Regions from separate parts of the Sphingopyxis sp. 113P3 genome, predicted to be linked through region 2. Evidence: riboswitches for the same ligand, from Rfam matches in the RefSeq annotation. Region 2 holds a riboswitch; the other holds the start of a gene.
What was found. Region 2 has a riboswitch for cobalamin ahead of LH20_RS08985 (TonB-dependent receptor plug domain-containing protein). Riboswitches for the same ligand answer to the same signal wherever they lie in the genome.

Region 1: another riboswitch for cobalamin. It lies ahead of cobW (cobalamin biosynthesis protein CobW); the one in region 2 lies ahead of LH20_RS08985 (TonB-dependent receptor plug domain-containing protein).

The regions. Positions count from the first base shown of each region.
Region 1 covers NZ_CP009453.1:24,039-40,182, forward strand. Annotated here, with positions in the region: gene cobF (precorrin-6A synthase (deacetylating)) at 1-397, opposite strand, end outside; gene LH20_RS21560 (cobyrinate a,c-diamide synthase) at 394-1,728, opposite strand; gene cobM (precorrin-4 C(11)-methyltransferase) at 1,725-2,510, opposite strand; gene LH20_RS21570 (cobalamin biosynthesis protein) at 2,507-2,887, opposite strand; gene LH20_RS21575 (bifunctional cobalt-precorrin-7 (C(5))-methyltransferase/cobalt-precorrin-6B (C(15))-methyltransferase) at 2,884-4,083, opposite strand; gene LH20_RS21580 (cobalt-precorrin-6A reductase) at 4,091-4,852, shown strand; gene cobJ (precorrin-3B C(17)-methyltransferase) at 4,816-5,589, opposite strand; gene cobI (precorrin-2 C(20)-methyltransferase) at 5,601-6,338, opposite strand; gene LH20_RS21595 (precorrin-8X methylmutase) at 6,335-6,964, opposite strand; gene LH20_RS21600 (precorrin-3B synthase) at 6,964-8,109, opposite strand; gene cobN (cobaltochelatase subunit CobN) at 8,106-11,390, opposite strand; gene cobW (cobalamin biosynthesis protein CobW) at 11,401-12,453, opposite strand; cobalamin riboswitch at 12,636-12,863, opposite strand; gene LH20_RS21615 (HoxN/HupN/NixA family nickel/cobalt transporter) at 12,950-13,996, opposite strand; gene LH20_RS21620 (TonB-dependent receptor) at 14,078-16,114, opposite strand.
Region 2 covers NZ_CP009452.1:1,841,899-1,858,042, forward strand. Annotated here, with positions in the region: gene LH20_RS22885 (IS110 family transposase) at 1-1,110, opposite strand, end outside; partial or broken gene LH20_RS08930 (IS3 family transposase) at 1,172-2,089, shown strand; gene LH20_RS08935 (alkaline phosphatase family protein) at 2,293-3,639, opposite strand; gene LH20_RS08940 (glycosyltransferase family 4 protein) at 3,804-5,006, shown strand; gene LH20_RS08945 (hypothetical protein) at 5,158-5,919, shown strand; partial or broken gene LH20_RS22890 (IS5 family transposase) at 5,850-6,607, opposite strand; gene LH20_RS08960 (sugar transferase) at 6,734-7,315, shown strand; gene LH20_RS08965 (ABC transporter ATP-binding protein) at 7,471-8,229, opposite strand; gene LH20_RS08970 (FecCD family ABC transporter permease) at 8,222-9,205, opposite strand; gene LH20_RS08975 (ABC transporter substrate-binding protein) at 9,202-10,008, opposite strand; gene LH20_RS08980 (IS1380 family transposase) at 10,308-11,657, shown strand; gene LH20_RS08985 (TonB-dependent receptor plug domain-containing protein) at 11,757-13,628, opposite strand; cobalamin riboswitch at 13,705-13,895, opposite strand; gene LH20_RS08990 (protein adenylyltransferase SelO) at 13,981-15,444, shown strand; gene LH20_RS08995 (autotransporter assembly complex protein TamA) at 15,718-16,144, shown strand, end outside.

The sequences.
Region 1 (16,144 bases), on a different replicon from region 2:
CGATTTCCACCCCCGCGCTGCGCAGCCGGTCAGCAATGCGCAAGGTGCTGTCATACAGCGAGGGATCACCCCAGACGAGCAGCGCCAGCTTGCCACCGCCGGGCAAATGTTCGGCGATCTGCACCCGCCACGCATCGGCAATGGCATCATGCCAAGCGTTGACGTCATCCAGATAAGTGGCCCCATTGCCGCGCACTGGCAAGTCAAATTCCACAATCCGCGTTGGCCCCGTCAGCACCTGCGCGCAGATCTCCCGGCGCAGGTCGATCAGATCGGACTTGGCCTGCCCCTTGCGCGGCAACAGGATCAGGTCGGCACGGTTCATCGCCGCGACAGCCTGCGCTGTCAGGTGATCGGGGTTGCCAGTGCCGATACCGATCAGGTGGAGGTCGATCATTGGGCATCTCGGCACGAAGCGGGCGCGATCATGTGGAAATAGCTGCCGGTGACATGGCCGCGATGCGATCCGCTTTCGGCCACCGCCGCGCCTTCGGCATCGGTCACAAGCGCCAGCGGCGCGTCGCTCTGTTCGGCAATGGTTGAATAGTGGAACTCGTGCCCGCGCAGCCTGGTCCCGGCGGCAAGGCGCGATACCGGCACCAGCAGTTCGGCATGGCGATAGCCAAGGTGCATCTTGCGCTGGGCATGGCTGGTGACAAGCCCCAGCAGCCCGGCCATCCGGTGCCGTTCTCCGCTCTTGTCGATCAACCCCTGCCCCAGCACCATATAGCCGCCGCATTCGCCGTGCACGGGCCGCGTTTGCGCATGGCAGCGCAGGCCGGACAGGAATGTTGCAGCCGCCGCAATGGTCCCGGCGTGCAGTTCGGGATAGCCGCCGGGCAACCACACCAGATCGGCATGGGCGGCAGGCGCTTCATCGGCCAGCGGCGAGAATGGCAGGATCTCCGCCCCGGCGCGCCGCCAGCCTTCGATCAGATGCGGGTAGACGAACGAAAAGGCCGCATCGCGCGCCATGGCGATCCGCTGGGCCGGAGGGGCAGGCAGGTTGCCGCCGTCGGCTTGTGGTGCGGCACCAGCGGCAAGGCGAATAACGTCAAGATCGACATGGGCGCGCAGGAACGCTGCAAACTCGGCAATCGCGCGATCAAGGTCGGGATGCTCCACCGCCTGAACCAGCCCCAGATGGCGTTCGGGCAGGGTCAGGTCGCCGCGCCTTGGCAGGGCGCCCAGCACCGGAATGCCCACCGCCTCCATGCCCTTGCGCACCAGCCGTTCATGACGCGGACTGGCCACGCGGTTCAGGATCACCCCGGCAAATGGCAGCCCCGGATCAAGGCTGCTGAACCCCAGCGCGGTGGCGGCGGCGGACTGCGCCTGCCCCGACACATCCAGCACCAGCACGATCGGCCAGCCCATCCGGCGGGCCATGTCGGCGCTGGCACCATTGCCCGACGCACCCTTGCTGGCCACGCCATCGAACAACCCCATCGACCCTTCGGCCAGCACCATGTCCGCGCCCCCGGCCTGCGCCGCAATGGCAGCGATCAGATCGTCCTCCATCGCCCAGCTATCGAGATTGAACGACGGCCTGCCACTCGCCGCGCGGTGAAACGCCGGGTCGATATAGTCCGGCCCGCTCTTGAACGGCTGCACCGCCAGCCCGTCTTCGGTCAGGGCGCGCAGCAGGCCCAGCATCACCGTGGTCTTGCCTGTGCCCGATGCGGGGGCGGCGATCATCAATCCCGGAGTCTGGTGGCGCGCGCTCATTCGGCCGCACCGCCAAAACGTGACGTGGCATCCTGCGGCCTGAACCGGCGATCATAACCGGGCGCATAGAGGCTGCTTTCGGCAAAATCCTGCGCCGCCAGCACCCGCCCGACCAGGATCAGGGCGGTGCGCTCCATGCTCCCGGCGATGGCCTGTTCAATAGTGTCGAGCGTGGCGCGCACGATCCGCTGATCGGGCCAACTGGCGCGCCAGACCACCGCGACGGGGCAATCCGCGCCATAGGCCGGCGTCAGGTCCGCCACCACTTGCGCCAGATTGTGAACCGAAAGGTGAATGGCCAGCGTCGCGCCGGTCACGGCAAAGTTGGCCAGGCTTTCGGCGGGCGGCATCGTGCTGGCGCGGCCCGGTGTGCGGGTCAGCACCAGCGATTGCGCCAGCGCGGGCAGGGTCAGCTCTGCCTCCAGCGCAGCGGCGGCGGCGGCGAAAGCCGGGACGCCGGGTGTGATCGTAAAGGGAATGTCCAGCGCGCGCAGGCGGCGCAACTGCTCGCCCATGGCAGACCACACCGAAAGATCGCCCGAATGCAGCCGCGCCACATCGTGCCCGGCGGCATGGGCGGCGGCGATTTCGGCCATGATCTGGTCCAGTTCCAGCGGCGCGGTGTTCACGATCCGGGCGCCCGGCGGGCAATGATCCAGCACGGCGACCGGGATCAGCGACCCGGCATAAAGGCACACCGGGCTGCCCGCGATCAGATCGCGTCCGCGCAAAGTGAGAAGATCGGGCGCGCCGGGACCGGCGCCAATGAAGTGGACGGTCATGTCGGGGTTCCCTGAAGGTTGACACTGGCAGCAATGGCGCACGTCGCCATGCGATCGGGGGAGATGTGGCGCGGCGACAGCAGGCGCGCACCCGCGCCAGCAGCGGCAAGCGCGGACGCTTCGGCCACGCTGCCGACGTGACGAGCGTTCAGGCTGGCGATGGAGCGCGTGGGGGTGGAAACGGCAGCCAGTGCATCGGACGCCACGCCCATCAGCGGCAGGCCCAGCGCTTCGGCCAGAGGGAGCAGCGCTGCGAGCTTGTCTTGCGCCGTGGCCAGATGCGTCACCGGCGGTTGCCCCTGCTCCGCCAGCGCGAACGCCGCGCGCAGCGAAGGCAGGCCGACGCCTGACCGAAAGCCGAACCCGGCGATGATCACAGCGTCACGCTCCATTGCACCACCGGATAGCGCGCGCGCCAGCCGTGCCGGTTGCCCAGCGGTGCGGCGTCGGCCAGTTCGATGCGCAGGAGGCTCCCGCCCTTCTGGCCATGCCACCGGGCTAGCAGCGCTTCTGATTCCAGCGTCACCGCATTGGTCACCAGCCGCGTTCCGGCGGGCAAACGTGCCCATAGCGTGTCCAGCAAGGCTTCCGATAAACCACCGCCGATGAACACCGCATCGGGCAATGGTCCCGGTGGCAGGGCATCCGGCGCAATCCCGACGACAACTTTCAGCCGATCAACGCCCAGCGCAGCGGCGTTGGCCCGCACACGGTCCGCGCGCACCGGATCCGCCTCTATCGCACAGGCCCGGTTGGCCAGGTGGGCCAGCAGCCATTCGATCCCGATCGATCCCGATCCCGCGCCAATATCCCACAGCAGCTCACCCGCACACGGGGCCAGCGCCGATAGCGTCAGCGCGCGTACCGGACGCTTGGTCAACTGCCCGTCGGACGCAAACCAGTGGTCCGGTCGGCCCGCCGTCAGCGGCAAGGACGGGCCATGCCCGGCACACTCGATCCCGGCCGCTACCGGATGGGCGATGTCGGTGAAAGACAGCCCCTCGGCGCGCGCGGTGCGAACCCGTTCGCGCGGCCCGCCCAGCGCTTCCATCACATGCAACGCTGACGCGCCAAAGCCTTGGCCGGTCAGATAGTCCGCCAGCGCGGCCACCGCCGCGCCATCGCGCAACAGTGCAATGACGCGCCGCCCTGGTGCCAGGTGGGGCTTGAGCCGATCTAACGGCGCGGCATGGAGGCCAAGACAGGCCACATCCTGAACCGGCCAGCCCAGCCGCGCAACCGCCAGCGTGAAAGTGGAAGGCGCGGGGATCGCCACCCATTCGCCCGGATCAAGCAGGCGCGCCACACTGCTTCCCGCCCCGAACCAGAACGGATCGCCCGATGCCAGCATCACCACCCGCTGCCCGCGATGTTGCATCAGCAGGGCAATGCCATCGGCAAAGGGTACTGGCCATTCGATCATGGTACAGGTAATCGCGGGCAGCAGCGACAGGTGCCGTGCCGGTCCCATGACCAGTCCGGCCTGCGCCAGCGCCGTGCGGGCGGCGGCGGAAAGGCCGTCCGGCCCGTCCTCGCCAATGCCGATGATCGTCAACCACGCTTCAGGAGCCATATCAGCCATGCCCAACGTCCTCCTGCTGGGCGGCACGACAGAGGCCAGCGCGCTTGCCCGCCTGCTTGGCGCGCGGGGCATTGCGACGACGCTCAGCTATGCCGGACGGACCGAAAACCCCCGCGCTCAACCGGTGCCGGTGCGTGTCGGCGGGTTCGGCGGTGTGGCGGGGCTGGCCGATTATCTGCGCCACCACCGCGTGACTCATCTGGTGGACGCGACCCACCCCTTTGCCGCAACGATGAGCAGCCATGCCGTGGAGGCGGCCCGCCTGGCCGGAGTGCCTCATGTAGCGCTGACCCGCCGGGCGTGGCAACCGGTCGCCGGAGACCGCTGGACCCGCGTTGCCAGCATCGACGGTGCGGTGGCAGCGCTGGCCGGGCACTCCCGCCGCGTAATGCTGGCGCTGGGCCGGATGCATGTGGCAGCCTTCGCTGCCCAGCCGCAGCATCATTATCTGTTGCGCTTTGTCGATGCGCCAGACCAGCCGCCGGGCTTGCCCCATCACACCCTGATCGTCGATCGCGGGCCGTTCACCGCCACAGGCGACAGCGCATTGATGGAGGCGCACGCCATCGATCTGGTGGTGTGCAAGAACGCTGGCGGGCAAGGCGCAGAGGCCAAGCTGATCGCCGCACGGGATCTGGGCCTGCCGGTCCTGATGATTGATCGCCCTGCCGTTCCGGGCCGGGCCGAATGCTATCGCCCGGAAGATGTACTGGTCTGGCTGGGTCATGACGCCGAACCCAAGGCCGAACGCGACGTGTAGAGGATCGGACCGAGCTTTCGCCCACTTGTCCGTTCGATGATCCGCGTCAGGCTTGATCCGACGATCACCATGGTCCGCATGTCGGCCATGTCTGCACGGGCCTGACCCAGCGGTACGATCCGCAATTGCTCGTCGGGCGTCGATACGGCGCGGGCGAACAAGATCGGGCGATCCGGGCCGCACACTTCGCGCAGCAATTCCAGCACACGTTCGAAACCTTCGGGCCGGGCTTTTGACCTCGGGTTGTAGAAGGCCATGGCAAAGTCCGCCTCTGCCGCCAGCCGCAACCGTTTTTCGATCAAATTCCACGGCTTGAGATTGTCCGACAGATTGATCGCGCAAAAATCATGACCCAGCGGCGCCCCCGCCCGCGCGCTGGCGGCCAGCATCGCGGTGATGCCGGGCAGCACCCGGATGTCGAGATCGCGCCAGTGGGCCGGGCCTGCCTCCAGCGCCTCGAACACGGCGGCGGCCATCGCGAAAACGCCCGGATCGCCCGATGATACCACCACCACGCGCCGCCCCTGCGCCGCGAGTTCCAGCGCATGGGCGGCCCGGTCCAGCTCCACCCGGTTATCGGACGGATGCAGTGTCAGCCCGGCGCGCGGGGCGATCCGGGCGACATAGGGAATATAGCCGATGACATCGCTTGCCCCGGCCAGAGCGGCGGTGACTTCGGGCGTAATCAGCGCCTCGTCGCCCGGCCCCAGACCGGCGATGGCCAGCCAGCCGCTCATGGCCCCGGCACTCATGGCCGGCGCCCCTGGCCGTGAATCAGCAGGATCGAGAAATAGGGCGTGACCGTTTCGGCCTCGATCAGCCGCGTGACCCGCTGACCTGGCATGGCGGCATGTTCGACCAGCCATGCCGCATCCTCGCGCCCGGCAGCGGCCACCGCGCGGCGCAGTTTGGGCAGGTTGCGCCCGATCTTCATCACCACCAGCGCATCTGTATCGCGGATGCGTCGCACCAGTTCATCCTCGGGCAGGGTCGCCATCGCGATGGTCAGCACATCGTCGCCCCAGGTGATCGGGATGCCGGTTGCGTTCCACGCCCCGGCCATGCCGGTGATACCCGGAACCACTGCCACCGGAACCGTGCCCGCCAGCCGGGTGTGCAAATGCATGAATGAACCGTAGAAAAACGGATCGCCCTCACACAGCACGACCACGTCTTCGCCTGCCTGCGCCAGCATGACCAATCGCTGCGTGCATTCGGCATAGAAAGCGGAAAGACAGTCGTTGTAGCGCGGGTCGGATAACGGAATCTCGGTCGTCACCGGATATTCCATCGGGATTTCGATCACGTCGGGGCGCAGCATTCCTTCGACAATCCGCCGCGCCTGTCCTGGTCGCCCGGCCTTGCGGAAATAGGCCACGTGGCGGGCGCCACGCACCAGCCGGTCAGTGCGAACGCTCAACAGATCGGGCGCACCCGGACCCAAACCCACGCCGTGGATCGTCCCGCAGGAAAGGGCCGCGCTCATTCGGTGCCGCTCGCCAAAGCGTTGATCGCAGCAACCGTGATCGCGCTGCCGCCCAGCCGCCCTTCAACGATGCAGCACGGCACCGGCGGCGCGGCCCATAACGCGGCCTTGGATTCGGCCGCGCCGACAAAGCCCACCGGACAGCCGATGACCGCCGCAGGGCGCGGGCAATCGGGATCTTCCAGCATATTCAGCAGATGGAACAGCGCGGTTGGCGCGTTGCCGATGGCCACCACCGCGCCTGCCAGATGCGGCCGCCACAGTTCCAGTGCGGCGGCAGAGCGGGTGTTACCCATTGCCCGCGCCATGTCGGGCACTTGCGGCGCATTCAGGGTGCAGATGATCTGATTATCAGCAGGCAGCCGCGCACGGGTGATCCCTTCGGACACCATCCGCGCATCGCACAGCACCGGCGCGCCAGCGGCCAGCGCCGCCCGCGCCGCACTGGCAAAGCCGGGTGAGAAGCGGATATGCGCGGCAAGGTCCACCATCCCGGCGGCGTGGATCATGCGCACCGCCACCGGTTCCTCATCAGCGAAAAAGGGCGCCAGATCGGCTTCGGCGCGGATCATGGCGAAAGACTGGCGATAGATGGCCGCGCCATCGGTTTCATAGATATGGGGCATCAAGCGGCTCCGAAATGGGCGAGAAGCTCGGCTGGGCTGAGCGCAGAGCGAACTGGCAACGCACCGGCGGGTGCGTTCAGGGAAAGATCGAACAGGCCATCGCGGCCGGTCAGCGTGACATCGGCGGCGCGCTGGCGGGCGCAGCCCTTGGCACAGCCCGAAACATGCAGCCGCCCGGCGACATGCGGTGCAAGGCGGCGGGCAAGATCGCGGGTTTCAACCGAGGCCTGCGGGCAGCAGGGCGCGCCGGGGCAAGCATCGACATGCAGCAGCGGGTCGGCAGGATTATCGATCAGCCCACCGGCGCAAACGGCAGGCGCGCCTTCCACCAGCAGCACACGCCACGGCGTGATCCGCACCGCTGCGGCGGGCGATGCTTCCACCATCCCGGCCAGTATCCGCGCCTCTATCCGGCCAAACGGCAAGCCATAGGCCCAACTCCCATCACGGAGGCCCAGATCATGAAGGCCCGGCACGATGCAAGCAGCCGACGGCGCGGGCAGAATGTCGCCACAGGCCCATTCGGGCAGGACCAGCCGGTGTCGCGCCATGCGCCCCGCTTTCGCGCCGCCGCTGGCCGCAAACCAGTGGGCGAGCGCGATCAGCGCGTCCACTTCCCTGCCAGCAGCAACCGCCATACCGGTGGCGCGGCCATCGGCGCGCAGGATCAGACCGCCATCGCCGCCGCGCTCAATGCGGAAATCGCCCGCCTCGCCACCCAGAATGCAGGTCTGACCGGCATCGATGGCAAAGCCCACTTTACCGAGCAGATCGGGCAACTCATCCAGCCGGGTCAGCAACGCGCCCGCAATGCGATGGCTGTCATCACCGACCCGCCAATCCGGCGCGACCAGAATGTTGCGCCGCTGTTCGATGACAGGGTCAGGGTCCACCAGATCCAGCACCAGCAACCGGTCGAGCAGCGCCTGCCAGCCAGTTTCAGGCACCCCGCGAAGCTGGAGATTGGCGCGGGCGGTCATGTCGATCAGGCCATTGCCGTGCACCACGGCGGCATCGCACAGGCCCAGCACTTGCGCCCGCGTCAGGCGGCCAAGCCGAGGCTTTACCCGCACCAGCAGCCCGTCGCCCGCCATCATCGGGTGCCAGGCATCGGGGCACCAGCCCTTCACCGCAAAACTGCTCATGCCCTGTCCTCAAGCCTTGGCAGGCTGGCGAGGATGGAATTGCGCCGGGTCTGCCACAGCCCGGCGGCATGGAGCGCGGCAAAGCGGGCTTCCATCGCCGCCAGCGCAGCCGGATTCTCGCGTTCAAGAAATGCGCGAACATCGGTCTGGCCCAGTGTCGCGTCGTGATAAAGGTCGAACAGATGCGGCGGTACGCTGCCTGAAAGGTGCGCAAAGGCACCCATATGGTCCAGCGTCGCGGCCAGTTCTGCCCCCCCGCGAAAGCCGTGCCGCATCATGCCCGCCACCCAGCCTGGGTGCGCCGCGCGGGCGCGGACCACGCGGGCGATCTCTTCGGTCAGGGTGCGCGCAACGGTGCGCCCCGGATCGCGATTGTCGAGGTGGTAGAGCGCCGCCGAACCACCGATCAGCGCCTTGGCAGCGGCAAAGCCCGCCTCGTGCGCGGCATAATCGGCGGCCAGCAGCAGATCGGTTTCGGGCAAGTCCTGAAGATGGACAAAGGCGTCCGCTCCTTCAACACGCTGGCGCAGGCCGTCAGGATCGGCAAAGGTTCCGATCGCATCGGAGGCTGCGTCAAACGCATGGTCCGATGCCGCCAGCCATGCCTCACCAGCAGCGCGCCGGGCCGCTTCAGTATAGACCTCGGCTGCATCGCCAAGACCCAGTCCATAGCTGCCGGGGGCCGGGCCATAGACGCGCGGTGCCGCAGCCTGCCCTGCAAACGGGTTCCAGTCCGCCGGTTCATCGCACAAACACAGCGCGCGCACCGCTTGGCCAAACAGTATCGGCAGCGCAGGAAAGGCATCGCGGAACAGGCCGGAAATCCGCAACGTCACATCGATACGCGGCCGGTCCAGCAGCGCCAGCGGCAGGATTTCGATGCCTGTTACCCGTTCGGACGCGGTGTCCCACAGCGGCTTTGCGCCCAGCAGGTGCAGCGCCATGGCGAATTCCTCGCCCGCCGTGCGCATCGTGGCCGATCCCCACAGATCGACCACCAGCCCGCGCGGATAATCGCCGTGATCCTGCAGATGCCGCCGGATCAGCTCCTCTGCCAGTGTCACCCCTTGGGCATGGGCCGCGCGTGAAGGCACGGCGCGCGGGTCTATCGCATAAAGGTTTCGCCCGGTTGGCAGCACATCGCTGCGCCCGCGAAAGGGGGAGCCGGAGGGACCGGGCGGAACGCGGCGTCCGTCGAGTGCCGCCAGCAATCCGGCCCGCTCGGCTGCGCCCTGATCTCCCCGCCCGAACACATGCAGCCCGTCACCGAACTGGCTGTCCTTTACATCGCAAACGAAGCGGTCGATCCGGGTGATCGCCTCGACCAGCGTGGCCGCGTCATCAAGGCCCAGTTCCGCCTCAAGTCCCAGCACGCGCGCTTCGTCGCGGATGTTCACTTGCAGACGGTCGCGGCGGGCCGGGTCCAGCCCGCCAGCGTTGGAGAATTCATCCAGCAGCGCCTCGATCCGGGCCAGCCCCGCACCGCTTTGCGTTTGCACCAGTGGCGGGGGAACGTGCCCGATCGTAACCGCGCTGATCCGGCGCTTGGCCTGCGCCGCTTCGCCGGGATCGTTGACGATGAACGGATAGATCACCGGCATCGCGCCGGTCAGCGCCTCGGGCCAGCAAGCATCGGACAGCGCGACTGATTTGCCCGGCAGCCATTCCAGTGTGCCATGTGCGCCGATATGCACCAGCGCGTCCACGCTTCGCTGGCGCAGCCACAGGTAGAACGCCACATAGCCATGGCGCGGGCAGCGGGACAGGTCGTGATAGTCGCCGTCGCGATGGGCGCGTTCGCCGCGTTCGGGCTGCAAGGCTACCAGCGCGTTGCCGATGGGCAGCGCGGCAAAACGGAACGCGCCATCGGCGGCGGCAGCATCGGCTTCCGGCTCGCCCCATGCGGCGAAAAGTTCAGCGCGCAGGGTATCGGGCAGTGCTGCCAAAGCCTTGCGGTACTCTGCCATCGGCCAGTGCTGATGTGTGCATTGAAGGAGCGCTGCCAGTCCGGCCTGCGCGTCAGTGGCATATCCCGCCTCGGCCAGATCGGCCAGGATCGCCTCGGCAGAAGCCAGCGCATCCAGCCCCACGGCGTGGGCCATCTGGTATGTCTTGCCGGGATAAGTAGACAGGACCAGCGCAACCCGCCGTTCTGCAACCGGCGTTTGGGCAAGTGCGATCCAGCCCGCCACCCGCGCGGTGATCGCCCCAACCCGGCCTGCATCGGCGCGATGGATGGTGCGGGCAAAGCCAAGCGCGGGATCGCGCGTCCCCGCCTCCTTGAAGCTGGCGACGCCTGCAAACACCCGCCCGTCAATTTCGGGCAAGACCACGTGCATGGCAAGGTCTGCCGGGGAAAGCCCGCGCGAAGCCGCTGCCCATCCCGCGCGCCCGGACGTGGCCAGCGCCAGCTGAAACACGGGAACGCCCGCGCCATCAAGCGGGGTGGCGCCGTCATCGCCCCGCGCGGAAAAAGCGGTAGCGTTGATGATCGCTGCCGGGCCAAGCCCGCGCACCCAGCGGTCCACCTGTTCGCGCACCTGCGGGGCTTTCAGCGAGGGGACGAAGATCGACAATGCATCGAAACCGCGCTGCTCGAACGCGGTATGCAGGGCGGCAAATGGGTCCAGATCGTGGGCGGTCAGGTAAGAACGATAGAACACGATCAGGACCAGCGGCCTTGCGGGATCGCGCGCAAAGGCTTCAAGATCGATCACGCCCCGGCCGGGATGCCAGCCTCCCGCCATCAGCAGCGGATCGAATGTCCGGGCGGGGGCATCAATCAGCCCCGCCAGCTGCGACAGCGCGGCAAGCGCCGCCTGCGCCGCCCTTGCACCGCCAGCATCGCACCACTGCGCAAGTTCGCGCAACGCGGTCACCGGCACGGTCGAGGCCGCATCCAGCCGCGCATCCTCAAAGCCGTCGCCGGGCAGCACGGCCAGCACGATCCCGCGCGACCGGGCCAGCGCCTCGACCTGTTGCAGCCCGTAGCTCCAATAGGGCGTGCCGCCGATCAGCCGGATCAGGATCGCCTTTGCGCCCGACAGCGTCCGCTCGGCATACGTGTCGACCGACAGCGGATGCATCAGCGCCGCCAGATTGGCGAGCCGCAGCGAAGGAAATGTCGCATCGTCTGCACGGGCCTGATGCCATGCCGCCGCGAACGCCCCCAGATCGCTGTCCGAAAAGGACAGGACCACAAGATCCGCGGGCTCTTGCCCCAGATCCTGCGGGACGGCGGTTTCCTCCATCCCGTGCGTTTCGCGGAAAATGACGTGCATGGCCCGCGCCTTACGCCAGCAGCACCGCGCGAATGGCATCGGCGTCGACGTGATCGTGCTCGGCAATGGCGACCAGCGTGGTGCGGCGCGGCTCGTCAGGGCGCCACGGGCGATCGTACTGGTGCCGCACCCGCGCGCCCACCGCCTGCACCAGCAGCCGCATCGGCTTTCCCGCAACGGCGGCATAGCCCTTTACGCGCAGGATATGGTGATCGCGGGCCAGCGTCTCGATCCGCGCGACCAGCGCCGCCGGATCGGCGATCTCGCCCCATTCGATAACGGTGCTGTCAAAGTCGTCGTGTTCGTGATCATCCTCACCATCATGGTGCGATGGGCGCGCGGCGATGTCGTCCTCGGCTGCGGCATCAAGCCCCAGGATCACACGCGGATCGACCACGCCTTCGGTCAGTTCTATCACCGGAACCGGGCGACTAAGCTCTGCCGCAATGATCGCGCGCGCGGCGGCTACGCCTTGGGGTCCGGCCAGATCGACCTTGGTCAGCAGGATCATGTCGGCGCAGGCCAGCTGATCCTCGAACACTTCCGACAGCGGCGTCTCGTGATCGATGCTCGGATCGGCGGCGCGCTGGGCGTCAAGCGCTGCCACATCGGGCGCGAACCGGCCTGCCGCGACCGCTTCGGCATCGGCCAGCGCCAGCACGCCGTCCACGGTGATCCGGCTGCGGATCGCAGGCCAGTCGAACGCCTTGAGCAGCGGCTTTGGCAACGCCAGACCCGATGTCTCGATCAGGATGTGATCGGGGCGCGGATCAAGCGCCAGCAGCTTTTCCACCGTCGGGATGAAATCGTCCGCCACGGTGCAGCAGATGCAGCCATTGGCCAGCTCTACGATGTTTTCCGCCGGGCAATCAGGAATGGCGCAGGACTGCAGAATCTCGCCATCCACACCCAGCGAACCGAATTCGTTGACCACCACGGCCAGCCTGCGGCCACCGGCATTGTGGATCAGGTGGCTGATGAGCGTGGTTTTCCCCGCGCCCAGAAAGCCCGTGATGATGGTGACCGGCACCTTGGACAGGGACGCCTTGGACAGGTCTGGCATAGTAACTTCCCCGCGCGCCAGAGCGAGACACGGCGGGGCTTGCCGGACAAGTCCGGTCGGCGCGCGACGACGGGCGGGCGCGACAAAGCACCCGTAACCACGCAACCCGTGCAGCCCCAGCCACACAGCTTCGTCGCTCAGACGGAGAGTTACCGTGCCGTGACCATCCCCTGGATCAGGCAAGAGCGACCGGTGCGCCGGCAGGTCTCCTGGCTCGCGGGTCACAGCTTGATGCACGCCTTCCCAGACTTGGCGCTTGCGCGCTGCCCAGTGGCTGCTCCTGAATTCAGGAGCATGTGCATCGCGCTATCCGCTTACAGTTGCAGGGACAGCCACGGATTTGGGAGCACGCTCCCGCACCGCATTCCCGATTAAGCCCCTTGCGGGGCACCGGCGCGATCATTGAAGGGCGGGTTACCCCGATCCTTCACCGCGCGCTCTAGACGAAAATGCCAGCCAAGCCAATTGATGATGTTGCTTCACGCAACGTGGACGGTCAGGCACCGACCGAAACCTCGATTTCATCGAACCGCTTCCATCGATAGATCGCGTAACTCGCCAGCCAGCAGAACACGAAAAGACCGATGATGGCGAAGCCCAGACCATTGAAATTTTCACCCAGTTCAATGGCGATCCGCCATGGCGCACCCGTAAGGGCCAGCTTGTCGCCAATCAGGGCCAGCGTTTCGATTCCACCAATGACAATCGCCACGATGGCCGAGATCAGGGTGATGGTGATGTTGTAGTAGAGCTTGCGGATCGGCTTCACGAAGGCCCATTCATAAGCGCCCAGCATCACCACGCCGTCCGCCGTATCGATGAGGGCCATACCGACCGCGAACAGGGCGGGCAGGACCAGGATTGTCCCGATCGACAGGCCATCGGCGGCCTGGCTGGCCGACATGCCCAGAATGGCAACTTCGGTTGCTGTATCGAACCCAAGCCCGAACAGAAACCCCAGCGGGGCCATATGCCAGCTTTTGTTCACGAGGCGGAACATCGGCCTGAACAGTCTGGAAAGCAGACCGCGCCCACCCAATAGCAGATCAAGATCGTCCTCGGCATAGCTGCCGCCTGCACGAACATGGGCAAAAGTCCGCCAGACAGAGCGCAGGATGACCAGGTTCATGCCGGCGATCGTGAACAGGAAAAGCGCGGAAATCACGGTTGCAATCACGCCACCGATTTCCTTGAAGGCGCCGAACTGCGACAGCGCGCTGGCCGTCACCGCAATGATGATCGATGCTATGGCAATGATTCCGGAATGCCCGATCGCGAACCAGAATCCGACCGAAACCGGGCGCTGCCCGTCCTGCATCAGCTTGCGGGTCACATTGTCAATCGCCGCAATATGATCGGCATCAACCGCGTGACGCAGGCCCAGCCCCCAGGCAAGCACAGCGGTGCCGAGCATTAACGGCTGTGCATGAAACAGGCTGAATGCCCAGACCCAGACCCCAATGTTGGCGGCGATCAATCCGGCAAACAAGGCACCAATTCGTCGGCGCAGAGACAGGGATGGCAGTGACTTCGTGAGGTGCATGATTGGCTCGGCGATTGAGGAATATACAAACGAAGGATGGCGCCGCAGACGTGCTGCAGCGCCGCCCATCAAGGGATTTCGCTAGAAATTGACCTTTGCGCCAATCCTCACAGTTCGAGGCTCGACCACGCGGCTCAACCGGCCTTCCACCGGAGCACCTGCATCGAAGGCGGGGATGTAGGACTCGTAATAATAGGCGATGTCCTTGTCCCGGCTGTCGAAGATGTTCAGCACTTCTCCAAATATCTCGACCTTCTTGCCCTTCCACGCGGCCCGGGCATTCATGACGGTGCTGCCTCGATCCCGGACACTGTTGTCCTCGACAAGCGGAGAAGGTCCAAGGTGGCGCACCCGAATGCTGGCTTCCCAGGGATCAAGAATGATGGCGGCACCGGCTGAAGCCGCGTTCTCAAATGCATTGGGGATGTGATCGCCATTGTCGAAGCGCGCATGGCTGGCGGTATAGTTTCCATCAAGCGCAAGCCAAGGGAACGGCCGCCAGAAGGCGACGATTTCATAGCCATGACGCCCACTGGCACCCGACGGTTCAACAGCATTGGAATCGCCAATGAAACGAAGTTCGCTGCCGACATGCAGCCACCAGTAAGTCGCGGTTAACGTGACCCCGGAGAATTGAATGCGTCCTCCCAGTTCCTTGCCGATGCCGCGAACCAGAACGGGAACAGGCGTGTCCCTGTTGACCGCACCCCGAACATCGTTGGAATGGAATCCACGGCCCCAGTTGGCGTAGAGTTCAAGATGCGGCGTAACCTGATAGGCGATTGACGCCTTGGGAGAGAGAATCGACGCTGAGCCACTGCCTTCGCCCAGCGACGCCGCAACAGAATCTCGTGCACGCACGGAATAGTGATAATAGTCCCCGCGAAGACCACCTGTCACACGCAGTCCCGCCAAGGGTTTCCAAGCGACTTCGCCGTAGAGCGCGGAAGACAATTCCCCGACCCGAAAGTGCCCGAGAGATTCAAGAAATGCGCGGGCAGCCGTTCGATCGACACCAACATTCCCGACGGCGTCGTATCTGTTTTCGGTGCCAAGGCTCACAGCCAGACTGTCAGCGATTTCCCAATGTTTTTGTGCGGACAGCCCGAGGACCCAACGCCGGTCGAACTGCTTGATCTGCGCGCTTGTGCCATCCGGATCGGTGTAAGTGGGGTTCGAGAACATCGACCAGTCGTAAAACTGGGCATAGACATTGGCGCGCCATGTCGGTTGCTTGACCGCGATGTTAGCCACCAGGCGCGTCGTCTCACCCCGCGCGGAAGGATCTGGAGAGCAGAACACATCCGCACACAACGCCGTGCCGATAATGCGCTCGGGGATTTGCTCGGTTGGGTGCCATGTCGCCCGGTAGGCATGGAGAGATGCCTCCAATGTGCCCGCACCGGTCGGCATGCTATATTTCGCGAACCCCGAGTAATGGCGCAGACGTTCAGGTTCCTGCCACGGTCCGTCATAGGCCTTGGCCTGGGCGACAAGCGTGAGGTCTCCGCCGCCCAGGTCGTGCAATGTTCCACCCGCAGCGACGCGGCGCCAACCATATGAACCAGTCTCGGCCGATGCCCATGGCCGGTCATAACCCTTGATGGTCGTCATATAGGCTGCTCCCGCCAGAGCGAAATCACCGCCATCGGCGCGGTAGGGCCCTTTACGAAAATCCTCCCGGCCCACGATCTCCGGAATGAGGCCGTTGAGGTCGAGATAGCCATGACCATGTCCGTGGGTACGAAAGTTCATCTGCACATCATCGATATAGGTACTGAAGTCAGACCCATGGTCGAGGTTGAAACCGCGCAGGAAATACTGGTTGGCTTTGCCGCTCCCAGAATGCTGGGCTGCAACCAGCCCGGGCACCGCTTCCAGCAGTTCGGCCACGCGGAGAAGAGGCCGCACGAGGAGATCGGCCCCTCCGACGCTTCCTTCGCTCGCTGATTTGGCAGTGCCGATCATGGCCTCACCGCGACCGAAAACCACAATGTCGTTACCCGCCACGACTGCATCCGCGCTTGTTTGCGATGCCTTTTCAGAGGTTTCGGCAAATGCCGGTTTTCCGATACAGATCAGCGCAAGGGCGCTGCTGGTAGTAATGGTCTTGATCACTAAATAGTCCCCCGGCGTCTTGCGACGTGG
Region 2 (16,144 bases):
GTCCAGTTCGACGCCCTCCGGCACGGTGCCAGTCTCCACGTATCGCCAGAGGGTGATGGCCAACTTTCGTGCCATGGCCACCAGCATAATGCGCCGGATTCTTGGCGACTGCGCCTTCGTTCGCGCTTTATACCACCTTGACAGCGGACTTTCCGGATGTCGGCTCTGCCAAATCCATGCGATCTCGATAAGGATGCGCCTCGCCCAGCTGTTGCCGGCTTTGGAAATACCTTGGCATCGCGTCGATGAGCCACTGTCGAACGCACTTGGCGTCAACCCGAGATATGATCCCAGATGTGATCGGCTATTGAACGACCTAGCAAAAATTTCCCGCGCCATGACCGCGGCTGTCGTGCCGCCAATCCCTGGTATCAACATCAGCATCTGGCGCTTCTTTTCGACGCTCGGGTCTTGCGCGTCCGCCAAATCTCGCTCTTTCTCGACGGATCGGATTTGATCTTCAACGACGGCGAGGCGGGCGTACTCACGCTCCAGTTCCCGCCGCAGGCGATCGGGCAAAGAATGGCCTTCGGCGGTAACAAGAGCCGCGAAGTCGATGCGGGTGAGGCGAAGCTTCGGTTCGATGCCCCGTATTCCTTGGCCGAAAAGCAGTCCTTTGATTCGATTGATATGGCCCGTTCGTTCGCGCACCAGGCGCTGACGTTCGCGGTGAGAGCGGCGAGCATCTTCTTCCTCTATGGTTGGTACTCGTACGACCGCACAAACGTGATGGTCTCCTCGGTCAATCGCAATCACTGCCCTGAGCAGCATCAACGCGTCGATCCGATCCGTCTTCACGCGCCGGGCTCGGCGGTTCACCTGAAGGCTCGCTGGATCCAGCACTCGACATTCAATACCCGCGCCGCCCAACCGCCGCGCGAGCCAAAAGCCATCGTACCCTGCCTCATAGCAGACCACGATCCTGACTACAGCGCCGGCCGCTGCGCGCAATCGCGCGACCAAGGCTTCAAAGTCGCCGCCCGCCAAGCGATAAATGCTCGGCTTCGTGCGATCTGGGTGCGCGACAGATAGGACCCAGCTCTTCTTGCTGAGCTCAATCGCCGCGTAGAGTGTTTGCTGCCGTTCGCTTTGTTCCTTCCCAATTGTCATAGCCAATCTCCTCGATGACGACAGCGACAGGATACCGGCTGGTCCAACGCTGCCCTCATAGGATCTTTTTAGCGAAAGCCTCCGGTCGATGAGCGTGGCATGGAGGCGATCGATGATCGAGCCTGCTCACCATCGCCTGTCGATTGCGGCGCAATGCCGGCTGCTGTCGATCAGCCGGTCGAGCTACTATTACGCGCCAGTGCCGGAGACCGAGGAGACGTTGGCGCTGATGCGGGTGATCGACGCGGCGTTCCTCGACATGCCGTGGTACGGCAGCCGGCAGATGGTCCGGCATCTGCGCCGCAATGGTCATGACGTTGGGCGACGACGGGTGCGGCGGCTGATGGCGAAGATGGGTCTGTCGCCGATCTACCAGCGGCCGCGTACGAGCGATCGGCATCCGCAGCATCGGGTCTATCCTTATCTGCTGCGCAAGCTGGCGATCGAGCGGCCGAACCACGTCTGGTGCGCCGACGTGACATACATCCCGATGCGGCGAGGCTTCCTCTACCTGGTGGCGATCATGGACTGGGCAACCAGGAAGGTGCTGGCCTGGCGCCTGTCGAACACCATGGACGCAAGCTTCTGCGTCGCGGCATTGGAGGAAGCGCTGACGCGCTTCGGCAAACCCGAGATCTTCAATACTGATCAGGGCAGCCAGTTTACCAGCTTCGCCTTCACCAGCGTGTTGCGCGAGGCCGAGGTCCGCATCAGCATGGATGGTCGGGGCCGGTGGATGGACAATGTCTTCATCGAGCGCCTCTGGCGATCGCTGAAATACGAATGCGTGTATCTGCACGCCTTCGAGACCGGCTCCGAGTTGCGGGCTGGTCTTGGCCGGTGGATCACCTATTACAACACCCAGCGTCCACACTCGGGCCTTGCCGGGAGAACCCCGGCAGAGGCCTATCGGCGGATAGGGCAATCAGATCATGGGGGGCATGCCCCCCATGATCTGATGATCAAACAGGCGGCATGAACGACAACCGGGATTAGCTTAACTTAGCCGCAAACCTGTCCAAATAGGCGGGACCACCTCAAAGGGGCTCACCATTTTTTTCTGGGCAGCTGGAAATGGAATTGCTGTAACGATCCGCATTCAAATGCAGCTGGTATCGCGTTCAATTGCATTTTCGTCGCCTGCTATCCGCTTTTGAGAACGAGATGTAGCGTGGCGCCATCCTAGGCAATGGCGCTTATGGTAGCTTTTGTTCGCGGCCACTGAAGGCGGAAATGGTCAGCGACCAGGTCCGGTAAAGTGCTCAGTAGGACACGCCTTCCATTAGCACTGTCCGCCGTTTCGGCAGTGTCTATCAGATATCCGATGCCGTCGTGCTCGCCGTTCTTGATCGCGACGAAATTCACCATGCGGCGAAGGTCTGGGAAATGTTCGTTCCCGACCGCAAAACCAAAGCCGATTGGTATGTCCTTGGGATAGGTGAGCATCACGAACAGGCTGTCGCCCCGATTATCGACATCGAACAGTCGGAGGCCGTCATCACCCACCGCCATCTCAAGTCGCCTCTGGATCACTACGGCATTATCAGCCGACCCCGCTTCGACCAGAAAATCGCGCGACATGCGGGGTTGAACGGTGAAATTTTCACATCCGATGCGGGAAAGAAACTTCCCGTGGTCCGCAAGGCGCCAGTAATAACATTCTTCGGGATAAGGATTCTGATGTAGTCCCGTCGCAATGACCAACCGATAATCGGGGAGAGCTTTCAGTATCTGCGCTACAAATCGGTCGTACTGGCTATAGACCGCAAGAAGGGGATCGTCTTGGGGTGACAGCAACCAATCGGGGTTGCGGTGCGGTCCTTCATAAACCTCCGCATTGAACATGTAGTGGTGCTGAATATGAGCACCACCGTTCAAGAATAGCGTCACATAGTCAGGCCGCGTGGCCTTCGTTTCGGAAAGCGTGATCGCGGTCAGCAATTCATCCAGAACGAGCGCCAGCGCCCACTTTCTCCCCCGCAAGGCATTAAGAGCATAGCTTGCGAGACGCGCTTGAACGCGCGGGCCGCAATAACGTGCGACAGCGAGAATTAGCGAAAATACGGTGCCGGCACCGAGCTTTGCACCGGCATTTTCATTGACTGCTTCACCTGCGGCAGACGCCACGCGCTCGAGTAACCAGCTCCCGGTCACCTCTGTTTCGGTCCATGGGTCGGGGATAAAGAAGGCCGCCTCGCGTGTCTTGTTGCTTGCATTCATGGGGCTGACAGCTGCAACGCGCAAACCCTCGCCTTCGAGCCACTCCCAAACCTGATTTAAATCGCGATTTACGATGTCACCCAGCCGGAAAACCCCATGCTCCTCAAATGGCAGGCCCGTGTGCGCGGTAACCCACTGGATCCATGGTTCCAGGTGTTCATATCGGGATTCCGATACGGTCTCGGTAATGCCATGGCTGCTTATCAGCTTGTTCAGGGTCGGCAGCTTTCCACGCTCGCAATAGCGTCGAATAAAGTCGAAGTTGATCTCGTTGAGTTCTAATTGGAAAAATTTGGGTTGCGTGGCCATGGCTTAACGATGCGATATTTGTTTTGCGAAAGCAATCTGCAATGAGGTGACGTGGCAGTCTCGTGCGACTGTTCGATAGCTGCCTGGCATGGCCTGCCGTTGAAATCGGCCCTTGACCCCGGTACGGCGCATCGCTTCCCCTGCAATCACTTCGGATATTAGGCGTGTCACAGCATATCGATGATCCCGGCAACACTCCGATTGCTGTGCTATCCAGCTACGCAGAATCGCTCTACAATTTTCGGGGCGACCTGATCCGGTCATTGGTTGAGCGCGGTCATCCTGTATACGCGCTGGCCCCTGATTTTGATTCGGTCAAGAAGGGCCGGGTAGAGGCGCTAGGCGCCACGCCCGTTGATATCCCTCTTGAGCGCAACGGGCTGAACATACTGCGCGATTTGAGAACGATTTGGTCCCTCTACCGTTTCTTTCGCACGCACCGGCCGCGTATCTTCTTTGGCTATTTCATGAAGCCGGTGATCTACGGGACGATCGCGGCTTGGCTGGCGCGAGTGCCCCGTCGCGTCGCGATGGTGGCAGGTTTGGGATTTGTCTTTATCAATGCCGAGCAGCACCCCTCCCTCAAAGCGCGATTGCTCCGCTGCGCGGTGAAAGCTTTATATGCGGTGGCGTTTCGCTGCGCCGACAAAGTGATCTTTCAAAATCGCGATGATCTTTCGCTCATGCTCGATGGCGGGGTGGTGCCGCCTGAGCGGGTGGCGCTCGTGCACGGCAGCGGAGTAAATCTAAATCACTTTCGCCCCGCTCTTCCTCGACGAGGCGGGCGGCCTGTCACGTTTGTTTGGACGGGGCGATTGCTGCGTGAGAAAGGGGTGCTCGAATTGGTCGAAGCCACACGTGCCCTTCGCGACGACGGGTTGGACCTGAATGTGATCCTGGTCGGCGGCATCGATGGTAATCCCGGATCACTTCAGGAATTCGAAGTGCGACAGTGGCATGACGAAGGGATCGTGCACTGGGTCGACAAGGTGGACGATGTCCGCCCCTATTTGCAGGGTGCGGACGTTTTCGTTCTGCCATCTTACCGCGAAGGCCTGCCGCGCAGTACGCAAGAAGCGATGGCGACAGGTCTCGCGGTTATCACCACGGATGTTCCCGGCTGCCGCGAAACGGTAATTGATGGCTTGAATGGCATGCTGGTCCCTGTCCGGTCGGCTGTCGCGCTCGCGGCGGCGATGCGCCGATATCTGAACGAGCCTTCCCTCGCTGCTCAGCATGGAGAGGCTAGTCTTGACCGGGTTCGGTCAAAATTTGATGTGGAAGTTATCAACCAGGCGATGCGGAACATATTAGTTGGTTCAGAAGTTGTAGCGCCGCGGAATGACGAGCGCTCCCTGGATGTCTAAGTTGGAGTGTCTGGATAGGACATTCATAGTATATCTGGCGCCGCGGACGGGCTGCGGTAGGACGAGCTGAGAAAGGGGCGGATTGCGCCCAGAGTACAACAACTTGGGATTGCCTTTGGAGCACGAAAAACCTAGGCGAAAAGGCGTGTATGTGAACAAGATAGATCGCTCGCGGTCGACAATCCGCTCGCTGTCGGCCGTGGCTCGATCGGCTCGCTTCCAGCTTGCTGTGTGTCTGCTGGCAGGGTTGATGCTTCCGCTTGGGTTTCGGGCGCTCTTTGCGGAGCCCCTCCCAATCTCTGGTAATGCGGCGGCGCTGAATTCCCTGTCTGCGGCCGCGTTGGCGATCATCATCGGCGTGTTGGCCATTCGGAAATTCAGCGAATTTCCGGGTGTCATTGGCGCCAGTTACATTTTTCCTACCTTTGCTGCGACATTTGGCATTGCTGTAGCCATCATCCTCGTCACTCGCGCGCCTTACAGCGGTGTCCTGCTATCGCTTTCCTTTGCTATCGTCCTCGCGGCACGCTTCGCTATTGGGGCGCTTGAACACCGCGAAGGCGGAAGCAGTTACTATCTGGTTCCGGGGGGAGAGGTCGACCGGCTTCTCCGGGACCTTGATGGCGCACCTGTCATACTCGAAGACCCGGTCTTGCCGGCGGACAGGCATGCTGCGATCATTGCGGATCTCCACCACGACCATTCGCCCGAATGGGAGCGCACATTTGCACGGGCGGCCCTAAATGGCATCGGCGTCTACCATTACAAACAAGTCTGGGAGGCCCAAACGGGGAAAGTTCGTATCGAACACCTGTCAGAAAACAGCCTAGGGTCGAGACTCAATCACAGCCAGAAGGCGACGGCAGCGGCGAGGCTTACGGCGGATAGGAAGTTGCGGGCGAGCTTGTCGTAACGAGTAGCGATGCGGCGGAAGTCCTTGAGGCGGCAGAACATGGCCTCGACCCGCCAGCGGTCCTTGTAGCGGCGTTCGTCATACTGGATCGGGCGCTTGCGGTTGCGCCGTCCGGGGATCACCGGGATCGTGCCCTGCTCTCGTAAGGCGGCCCTGATGCGGTTCGCGTCGTAGCCACGGTCGGCGATCACCCGCTTCATGCCGATAGTTTCACCGATCAGTAGGTCTGCGCCTTTCACATCAGATGTGTTGCCGGGCGTCAGGACGAGGCGCAGTGGTCTTCCGAGAACATCGACAAGCGCGTGGATCTTCGTTGTCCTGCCTCCACGCGAGATGCCAATGGCATTGGCCCGCGCCCCCCTTTTGCGCCACCGGCAGAGCGGTGAGCCTTGATGTAGCTGCTGTCGATCTGGCCGGTCTCCGCGATCCAGCCTTGCTCGGTCAGCGCCGCCAGGATGCGCGTCCAGATGCCGCGGCGGCTCCACCGGTTCCAGCGATTGTAGACCGTCGTCGAAGGGCCGTATTCGGACGGGCAGTCCGCCCAGCGGCCACCACACTTGAGCATGTGGATGATGCCCGAGATCACCCTGCGATCATCGACCCGCCGCGCTCCGGGCTGGTTCTTCGGCAGGTGGGGCTCGATCGCCCGCCATGCTTCATCCGACAGCCAGAACAACGAACGCGACATCTCCAACAGCCTCCTGCTTCAGTGGAGACTCCCTGAATCAATGTACACGCCGATTTTCAAGAGGCTGATTGAGTTTGGACCCTAGGCTCACTTATTCCGAGTAATTCTTACGCCAAGCTCAAGTGGCTGACCGACATGGTTCTCAGCATAGCGATTTTACCTTTTTTGATAGTCCCGCTCGCGATCACGGCTTTGGCGATCCGGATCGATTCTCCGGGTTCTATTTTCTTCCGCCAAGAACGTATCGGCTATCGTGGCCGTCCTTTTCACGTCCTTAAATTTCGCACGATGGCTGAGAAGAAATCGAGATCGGGCGATGTTGATCTCGTCAACGATGCGATCACGAAAGATGATGACGTTCGAATAACGCGCCTAGGTCGCTTTCTCCGTCAGACGCGGATCGATGAATTGCCGCAGATCTATAATATTCTTCGTGGAGACATGAGTTGGATCGGTCCCCGCCCGGAGGCGCGTCCGCTCTCCGAATGGTATGAAAAGGAAATCCCCTTTTATTCCTACCGTCACATCGTACGGCCGGGCATCACCGGGTGGGCGCAAGTTAATCAAGGGCATGTGGCCGGCATAAGCGAGGTCCACGACAAATTGCGCTTTGATTTTTATTACATCAAGAATTTCTCGATGTGGCTCGACCTGGTTATCTTGTTCAAGACTGTCCTCGTCGTAATCAGGGGAAGCGGGGCGAAGTAAGGCCAGGCCAAAGCTTTCGGAGCTGCTGGACCCCTTCGATCTTCAAGGGTGCATCGCGTTTCCAATCGGCCTTCGCGGCATGTTCTTGACTGAAGATTTATGAGGGGTGTGCACGCAGGCGCCCCCAACCGGACCGTTCGCGCGCTACCCTGTGATCACGCCCGGTTGCGACGAACCGAAAGTCCCGCAACGCCGCCGCCCAGATCGGGCTCAACGTGGACCGAGACGTCAAAAATCTCGAAGGCTCGCTCGGCGATTTCTTCACCCTCGCTGGTTTCGGCGGCGATGCGTCCATTCCTCATCCAGACGATCCTGTCGGCAAACTGCGCTGCCAGATTGAGGTCGTGAAGGACGGCCGCAACGCCCTGGCCCGCGCGGCTCCGCGCCACCAGCCGTGTCATGACGTCGATCTGGCGGCGCGGATCGAGCGCGGCGGCCGGTTCGTCGAGGAGTAGGAGCGGCGCTTCAGCCGCAAAGACCCGCGCGAGCGCGACGAGCGCGAGTTCGCCGCCAGAAAGGGTGGCGGTTGAACGGCTGGCGAGGTGCGCGCAGCCGACTTCATCGAGCCAGCGCGCGGCTTCGCCGGCGCCGCGTGCGACTTCGGCCCCGCCAAAGGCGAAGCGTCCGAGCGCCACCATGTCGGCGACCGAGATCGGCCACGCAACCTCGGCGCGCTGCGGGAGGTAGGCAAGGCGGCGCGCTCGCTCGATGGGGCTGAGGCGTGCGATTTCGTGCGCGCCGAGTAGGACCGATCCCTTATCCGGCCTGGTCTGGCCTGCGAGGAGGCGCATCAGGCTGCTCTTTCCCGAACCATTAGGCCCCACGATGACGACGAGTTCGCCCGGCGACAGGCGAAAATCCGCATCCGCGAGCCGGTCGGCGAGCGTCAGTTCCCGCGCTGTAAGCTCAGTCATGGCGGACCGTCCCGCGGCGCAGCGCGATCAAGAGAAAGATCGGCGCTCCAGCCAGCGCCGCGACCACGCCGAGGCGCAGCTCGGTATCGGTCGGAAGCAGCCGGACGAGCATGTCGGCGACAATGAGCATCGCGGCGCCAGCAAGTGCAGCCGGGATGAGCGCGCGCCCCGGATCATGGCCAACCCAGGGCCTGACGACATGCGGCGCGACGATGCCGACGAAACCCACCGCGCCTGCAAGCGCCACCGAGGCGCCGGATGCAAGTCCGGTGCCGACCACGACAGCGATCTGGGTGCGCCGGAAATCGAGCCCGTGCGCGCTCGCCGCCTCCTCCCCGATTGCGAGCAAGGACAGGCTCCTGCGCTGGGTCAGAAGCATCGCAGCGCCCGCAACCATGAAGGGAAGGGCGAGACCGAGATCGGTGAGCGAGCGGTTGGCGACCGACCCCAATGTCCAATTGACGAGATCGGAAAGCGAGAAGGGATTGGGCGCGAAGTTGAGGATGAGGGCCATCGCCGCGCCGGCAAGGCTTGAGAGGCCAACCCCGATGAGGATCAGCGTCGCCATTCCGCGCGTGCGCACGGCGGCCGAGGCGAGGAGCGCGGTGACCAGGCCCGCGCCGCCGATCGCGCCGAGCGGCAAGGCCCAGGACCAGGCCGCGGCGAGCCCGAAATAAAGCGCCAGCGTGGCGCCGAGCGTCGCCGCGGCCGAGACGCCCAGGATGCCAGGCTCGGCGAGCGGATTGCGCGTCAGCGCCTGCAGGCCCGCGCCGCATAGACCAAGCGCCGCGCCAACCGAGGCGGCAGCCAATATCCGGGGCATGCGGATGTCGAACAAAATGATCGCTGCTGCTGGGTCGCGCCCGCTCAGCCAGTCGGCAAGCAGCGCGGGCGAAAAGCCGCGCGCGCCGGCCATCACGGCAAGCGTAGCGGTGAGCAGCAGCAGCGCTGCGAGCAGGAGGTTGACCCGGGTCATTTTGCCTTTGCCAATTCGGTCACGGCGTGTCCCATCAGCCAGTTCCCGCACGCGAGCCATGCGCCCGGCACCTCGGCCTCGCGCACACCCTGCGTCGCCTGCGCGACAACCGGATGGCGCGAGGATGTCCAATGATCCTGCTGATAGCGCGGACTGTCGAAAAAGGCGCGAAAGACCGCATCGGGCGGCCGCCGTACCATATCCTCGACCGGCAGGCTTCCCCAGCCGGGGGCCGTGCGATAGGGTGTGTATCCGGCAGCCTCGATGACTTCGGCGACGAGCGATCCGGGCCCCGTGGTCACATCGCCGGGTGTGACATAGAGCGCAGTACCCTTGGCCGGGGTACGGCGCGCGGCCGCGAGCTCGCGCTCGAAGCCCGTAGCGCGGGCGCGCGCTTCTCTTTCGGCTCCCAGTTCCCGCCCGACACGGAGCATGTCGGCGCGGCTTTCGGCAAGCGAGGCCGGAAAGCCGAGCTGCACGACCTTGATTCCCATCGCGGCGAGCTGCCGGTCGAGCCGCGCGTCGCCGCCATAGCTGCGCACGACGACCGCGGGCCGAAGGCGCGCGATATCCTCCAGCTGTGGCCTCAGGCGCACGAGGCCCGCCGCGCGCGGCGCTGCAAAGCTCGTGTCGCTGTCGACCTCGAACGATACGGCGCGGATCTGGTGCCGGGGCAGCAGCCCGAGCACCATCTGGTCGGCGCAGAAATCGATGCTCGCGGCGCCATGGGGCGCAGGCAGCGGCGCGCGGCTCTGGCAGCCCGCAAGGACTGCCAGCACCGCCAGGGCCGCCACGCGCTGCATCAGAAACCCCAACGCACCCCGGCATAGGCCGAGCGGCCCGGGGTGTTGTACGTAGCGACATTCTGATATGTCTCGTCGAAGAGATTTTCGACGCGGCCGAAGAGTTCGATTCCCGCGGCAATCGGATAGGAGGCCCTGAGGTCGACCAGGATATAATCGCTGAGCCTTAGCCGCTCTTATGCACCAAGGGGTGTCTGAGCGGTAGGCGGGAGTAGCGTAAAGCTCTGTTCTGAAGTAAGAAATTGGGTGTCTAAGCCGTCCCTGCTCCGGGACAGAAATTGCCATAGGCTACACCCGCCATGACCGACGTTACCTCAAGCTCATTTCGATTCCCAGCGGTCCAACGCAAGAAAGTCACGGCTGCCTTCGACGGCGGTCGCATCACGTCGGACGGCGGGGTTCTGCTATTGGCGCAGGCCGAGCGCGAGATGGACATCTGCAGGCAGCTGGCCACCTGCATCGCCGATCGGCGCGATCCTTCGCGGGTGGTCCACAAGCTGGATGACATTCTGCGGGCTCGGGTTCTGGCGATTGCCTGCGGCTACGAGGACGCCGACGACCTCGACGCCCTGCGTGACGATCCCGGCTTCCGCCTGGCGCTGGGCAAGCTACCGGGTTCGGGCGCGGGCCTTGCCAGCCAACCGACGATGAGCCGCTGGGAAAACGCACCCACCACGCGCGAGCTGGCCCGCATGATGGCCGCGATGGTCGACATCTACTGCGCCAGTTATCCATCCCCGCCCGAGGCGGTGACGCTGGACATCGATGACACCTGCGATGTCGTGCACGGCTACCAGCAGTTATCGTTCTGGAACGGGCATCACGGTGAGCGCTGTTTCCTGCCGATCCACGTCTACGACACGGCAACGGGGCGGCCGGTCGCCATGCTGCTGCGCACCGGCAAGACGCCGAGCGGCGCGGAGGCCGCGGGCCATATCCGTCGCCTGGTGCGGCAGATCCAGAGGCACTGGCCCACGACCCACATCACGATCCGGGGCGACGGCCACTACGGCAGACCCGAGGTCATGAACTTCTGCGAGGCACAGGGCATCGATTATGTCTTCGGCCTGCCCACCAACGCTGTGCTGCGCGCCGATCCACAGATCGTGAAGATTGCCGATGCCTGCGCGGTCAAGCGGGCCGAGGAACAGCACGTGGTCCTGCGAAATTATGCCCAGACCCGCTACGGGGCGAAAAGCTGGAAATGCCAGCGCCGTGTCGTCGCCCGGATCGAGGCCAGCACGCTCGGCATGGATATCCGCTACGTCGTCACCTCGCTCGAGCAGGGCTCGGCCGAGCACATCTACGACACACTCTACTGCGCCCGCGGCCAGGCCGAAAACCTCATCAAGTTGCACAAGGCCCAGCTCGCCAGCGATCGCACGTCATGCCGATCAGCCAACGCCAATCAGATGCGGCTGATCCTGCACACCGCCGCATTCTGGCTGATGTGGCGCATCCAGCAGGCCATCCCCAAGGCAGCCGCGCTTGCCAACGCTGAGTTCGCGACCCTGCGCCTGCGGCTCCTCAAAGTCGCCGCACGCGTCATCGAGACCGCCTCCCGCATCCGGGTCGCCTTCGCTTCCGCCTGTCCCGACGCCGCCCTGTTCCGGATCATCGCCGCCGCCCTCAGGCCCGCCCCGACATAGCCAGTGCGGCCGTGCCGCTGAACGTCCGAGCCCCTCCATCAAACCCGCAAGCCTCTCGATCCCACGCGATGAAAGACGCAGCGGAGGCACTCGGCCTGCTCAAACGCCCGCTGCCGCCAACGATTGATCTTCCCCAAGAACAACATCGTCACGAATAAGAGCGGTTAGGTTGTTCGCCCGGTCATCGAAGCTCTTGCCGGCATAGCGCACCGCGACCGAGAGATCGGCGCCCGATGCGGCGCCGCCGGGTGTCCAGGCGAGCTCGGCGTTGGCAAGATGCCGGGGGCGCCGCGCAAGCCGATTGCCTTCAAGCGGCGATCCCGGGGTGCGGTCGGTTGCCACGGTCAGGCTGTAGTTCGCGCGCACCGCGAAGCTGCTGCCAAGCTTTGCGCCCGCCTCGACCTCGACGCCCTCTGCCCGGGCACGATTGATATTGTCATAAGTGCCGAACGGCCGGTTCCCACTCGCGCAGATCGCGGGCACGGGATCAGGGACGGGCGGGCAGGAGACGAAATCGATGAGGTTGCGGCTGTCGCGGCGATACCAGGCGACATCGACAAAGTGCCGCGCATCGCCCAGCCGCGCGCCGACCTCGTAGGATTTAGCGCGCTCCGGCAGGAGCTCAGGGTTCCCGTAGGCCCCCGCCGAGTCCGAAAGCTGGAACAAGGTCGGCGCCCTGAAACCCTCGCGGTAGCTTGCGCGCACCAGGACATGATCCCCGAGTTTTTGCCCGATGTCGGCGGCAAAGCTCGTCGCGCCGCCAAAATCGCGGTGATCATCGCGGCGAACGCCAAAGGTCAACGAAAATGCACCGGTCGGGCGCGCAGCGAGCATCGCCCAGCCGCCAGTGGTCGCGGTCTGCCCCCGGTCGGGCGCGAAACCGTCGTCGGTGAGCGCGCGCGTCCATTCGCGCTCGGCCCCGGCAATCAGGCGAAGGCTGTCGCCTGCCGTGCTCCCAAAGACATCGCCGAGGCCCCAGTCGATGCTGTAGCTCAGCCGCTCGCTGCGCCCGCGGGCGCGAAAGGTGGGAGCCTCGCCGAGATCAGGATTGAAGTTGTCGCGATTGACGTCTGCGAAGGCGAATTGCAGCCGGTGCGCAAAGCCGCCCGCGCTGCTGCTACCGCCGGGGCGATGCTCGAGGCTCGCCGCGGCATAATGTTCCCTTGTCTTCTGATATTCGTCCGTGTCACCGAAGGTAAAGGCCGGCGGGGCAAAGCCGTCGAGCTCGACGCGGCTCGCGGCATAAAGTCCGAACGCCCTGAAGAGGAGGGTGCTGCCGATCTCGGTGCGATTGCTGAGATTGGCCGAATATTGGCGGTAGCCGTCACGCTCGGTTCCGGCGGCGGCGCTGCTGAAGCCGCGGGTGCGGACAAAGCCGCCGCCGATCCCGAACTGCGAGGCGCCGAGCGCGGCCGTGCGCAGCTGCCCATTCACGCGCACCGTATCGCGCGCACCATATTCGGCGCCGATCCGGCCCGAAGTGCCGCTTGCAAGGTCGGGGTCGGTCGAGGTGATGGACACCACCCCGCCGATCGCCTGGCTGCCCCAGGGCAGGCTGTTCGCGCCGCGCAGCACCTCGATACGGTCTATGCTCCCGAGCATCAGATTGGCAAAATCGAACGCGCCGTTCGGCGATGAGGGATCGCCGACACGCACTCCGTCGATGACGACGAGCGTCTGCGCGTCTTCTGCGCCGCGGATGCGCAGGCTTGCCACCCCGCCGAGCGCGCCATTCTGCGTGACATGGACGCCGGGCAAGCGCGCGATGAGGTCGGCCGCGGCGCCGTTTTGGGCGCGGTCAATCTCTTCCTTGTCGATGATCGACACCGACGCATTGGTCTCGGAAAGCGCCAGCGGCGCACCGATGACGGTAATCGACTGGTCATCGAAGGGCGCTTCGTGCGCCAGCGCGGGCGACGCTGCGGCGAGCGCGAGAAGCGACAGACTGGTTTTATGGGCAAGGGTCTTCATTCAGGTCCTCCAGCGTTACGGTCTTGCCGTCACGCGAGGATCCTCGCCTGCTCCCGGTGCACCCCGCCCGCGCGCAGATAACGGCGACGCTCTGGCAGGTCTCCTGGCTTCCGGGTCGCCGGTGGATTGCGGCCTTCCCGGGGATATGGTCCCCAGTGGCATAGTCGCATCCGCCTCGCCGGTTACAGTTGCGGGGGCAGCGCCGGATTTCACACCGGACTTCCCTTTTCATGCCCGGTAAAGGGCAACCCGAGGTCACGAGGCGGGCCGCTAGCAAAAGCACGCTCGCGCTGCAACGCCAACTTGCAATCAATGATGGGAGGCTCGACATAGGCTCCAACCAGGAGCCGGCATGCAAATCGCCTTCGACAATAGTTTTCACGCGACGATGGAAGGCTTTTATGCGCCAGCCGAGGCGGCGCGTCCTTCAACCCCGCGCCTTTTGGCGTTCAACCATGCGCTTGCCGCGCGGCTCGGGATCGACGCGACCGGCACCGGCGATGACGAACTGGCGCGTCTCTTTTCAGGTGCGGAGCTGCCTCCCGGCGCCGATCCGCTCGCGCTTGCCTATGCGGGACACCAGTTCGGCCATTTCTCGCCGCAGCTCGGCGACGGGCGCGCGCTGCTCCTTGGCGAGGTCGTGGCGCCTGACGGTGTCCGCTTCGACATTCAGCTCAAGGGTTCAGGACCCACGATGTTCTCGCGCAACGGCGACGGCAAGGCCGCAATCGGTCCCGTTCTGCGCGAATATCTCGTCTCGGAAGCCATGGCGGCGATGGGCGTGCCGACGACGCGCGCGCTCGCAGCGGTTGCAACGGGCGAGCGCGTCCAGCGCGAGCGCGCACACCCCGGCGCAGTGCTGACGCGCGTCGCGCGCAGCCATATCCGCGTTGGCACCTTCCAGTTCTTTGCCGCGCATTTCGGAGCAGAGCATGTCATCCGCCTCTCCGACTATGCGATCGCCCGCCACTTTCCCGAGCTCGCGGAGGCGGCGAACGCGCACCTTGCGCTGCTTGAGAGGGTCATTGACCTTCAATGTTCGCTCGTCGCTCATTGGATGAGCGTTGGCTTCATCCACGGCGTAATGAACACCGACAATGTCGCGATCTCGGGCGAGACGATCGATTATGGGCCATGCGCTTTCATGGACCGCTTCTCGGTGAGCACCGTGTTCAGTTCGATCGACGCCCATGGCCGCTATGCCTATGGGCGCCAGCCGCAGATCATGCATTGGAACATGGCGCGCTTCGCCGAAGCGCTGCTACCTGCGATCCACGCGGTCGATCCCGCTGACGTCGAGCGCGCAAAGGAGCTGGTCGCGGCAGTACCGGACCGGTTTCGGAGCGTCTGGCTCGACACCATGCGCGCGAAACTCGGGCTAGGTGAGGCAGCCGGTGGCGATCCTGAGCTTATCGATGAGCTGTTCGCCGAGCTTGAGCGCCATGGCGCCGATTTCACCGGCTTTTTCCGCGCGCTTTCGAGGCTTCTGCGCGGGGACCGCGCGGCGCTCGATGCACTGCTCCCCGGTGAAGGCGCGATGGGGTCATGGATCGCCGCATGGCGCGCGCGGATCGAGGAGGAAGGGGGAGATTTTGCAGAGCGTGCCGAAGCGATGGACGCGGTGAACCCGCTCTACATCCCGCGCAACCACCTTGTTGAGGCCGCGCTCGCCGCCGCCGAGGCGGGCGATATGACGCCGTGGCTCCGCCTCCTTGAAACGGTGCAGCATCCCTTTGCCGCGCGCGCCGACCGGGCCGAGTTTGCCGGGCCTGCGCCCGAGGACTTCGGTCCCTATACGACCTTCTGCGGAACCTGACGGGCGCCGGCTCGTTGACCCCTTGGGTGATCGCACGGTCCTGTCAGGGGGATTTCATCGCAAATGCTGCTTTTGTGCGATCTTCCTCGAGCAAAATCGCCTTGCGCCCCGCCGCGCCGCAAGCCACAAGTGCGCATCGGCTGTGCACAGATGCAAAATTCTGAAAATCCTCGCTTATTGACACCCGTCCGCCCGCCGCGGCTCCATCACGGACTGATTTTGTCCGCGTCGCTTTTCGCGTTTGGCTGGACGGGCTCTGCTTTTGCGCAGCAGGTGCCGCCTGCGGCCGCCGAAAGCCAGGAGGAAAGCCCCGCGCCGGACGCACCAGGCGAGATCGCGGCGCCGACCCCGCCGCCCGCCGACGTGATCCTGCCCGAGGTCGAGCCGATCATCGGCGACGACGAGTTTGACGATGCGATCCCGCCGATCAGCGCCGATGATGATCCCGAGCTCGACCGTCCGCTGGAATCGATTGCCGAATTTGAGCGGCGACAGGCGGCCGAGCGTGCGGCCGATGCCAGCAGCGATGGCGACGGGCCGCCGAGTGTCGATGGCACGCCGGTCCCGGCGCTCGCCGACGGGGATGCGGTCGAGGCGATCGGTGACGCACCGATCACCGATAGTGAACTTGCCGCACCGCTTCCTGCGCTCGAAAATTTCAACGTCGAGCCGGTCGAATTCGCCGAGCCCGAGGAGGCCG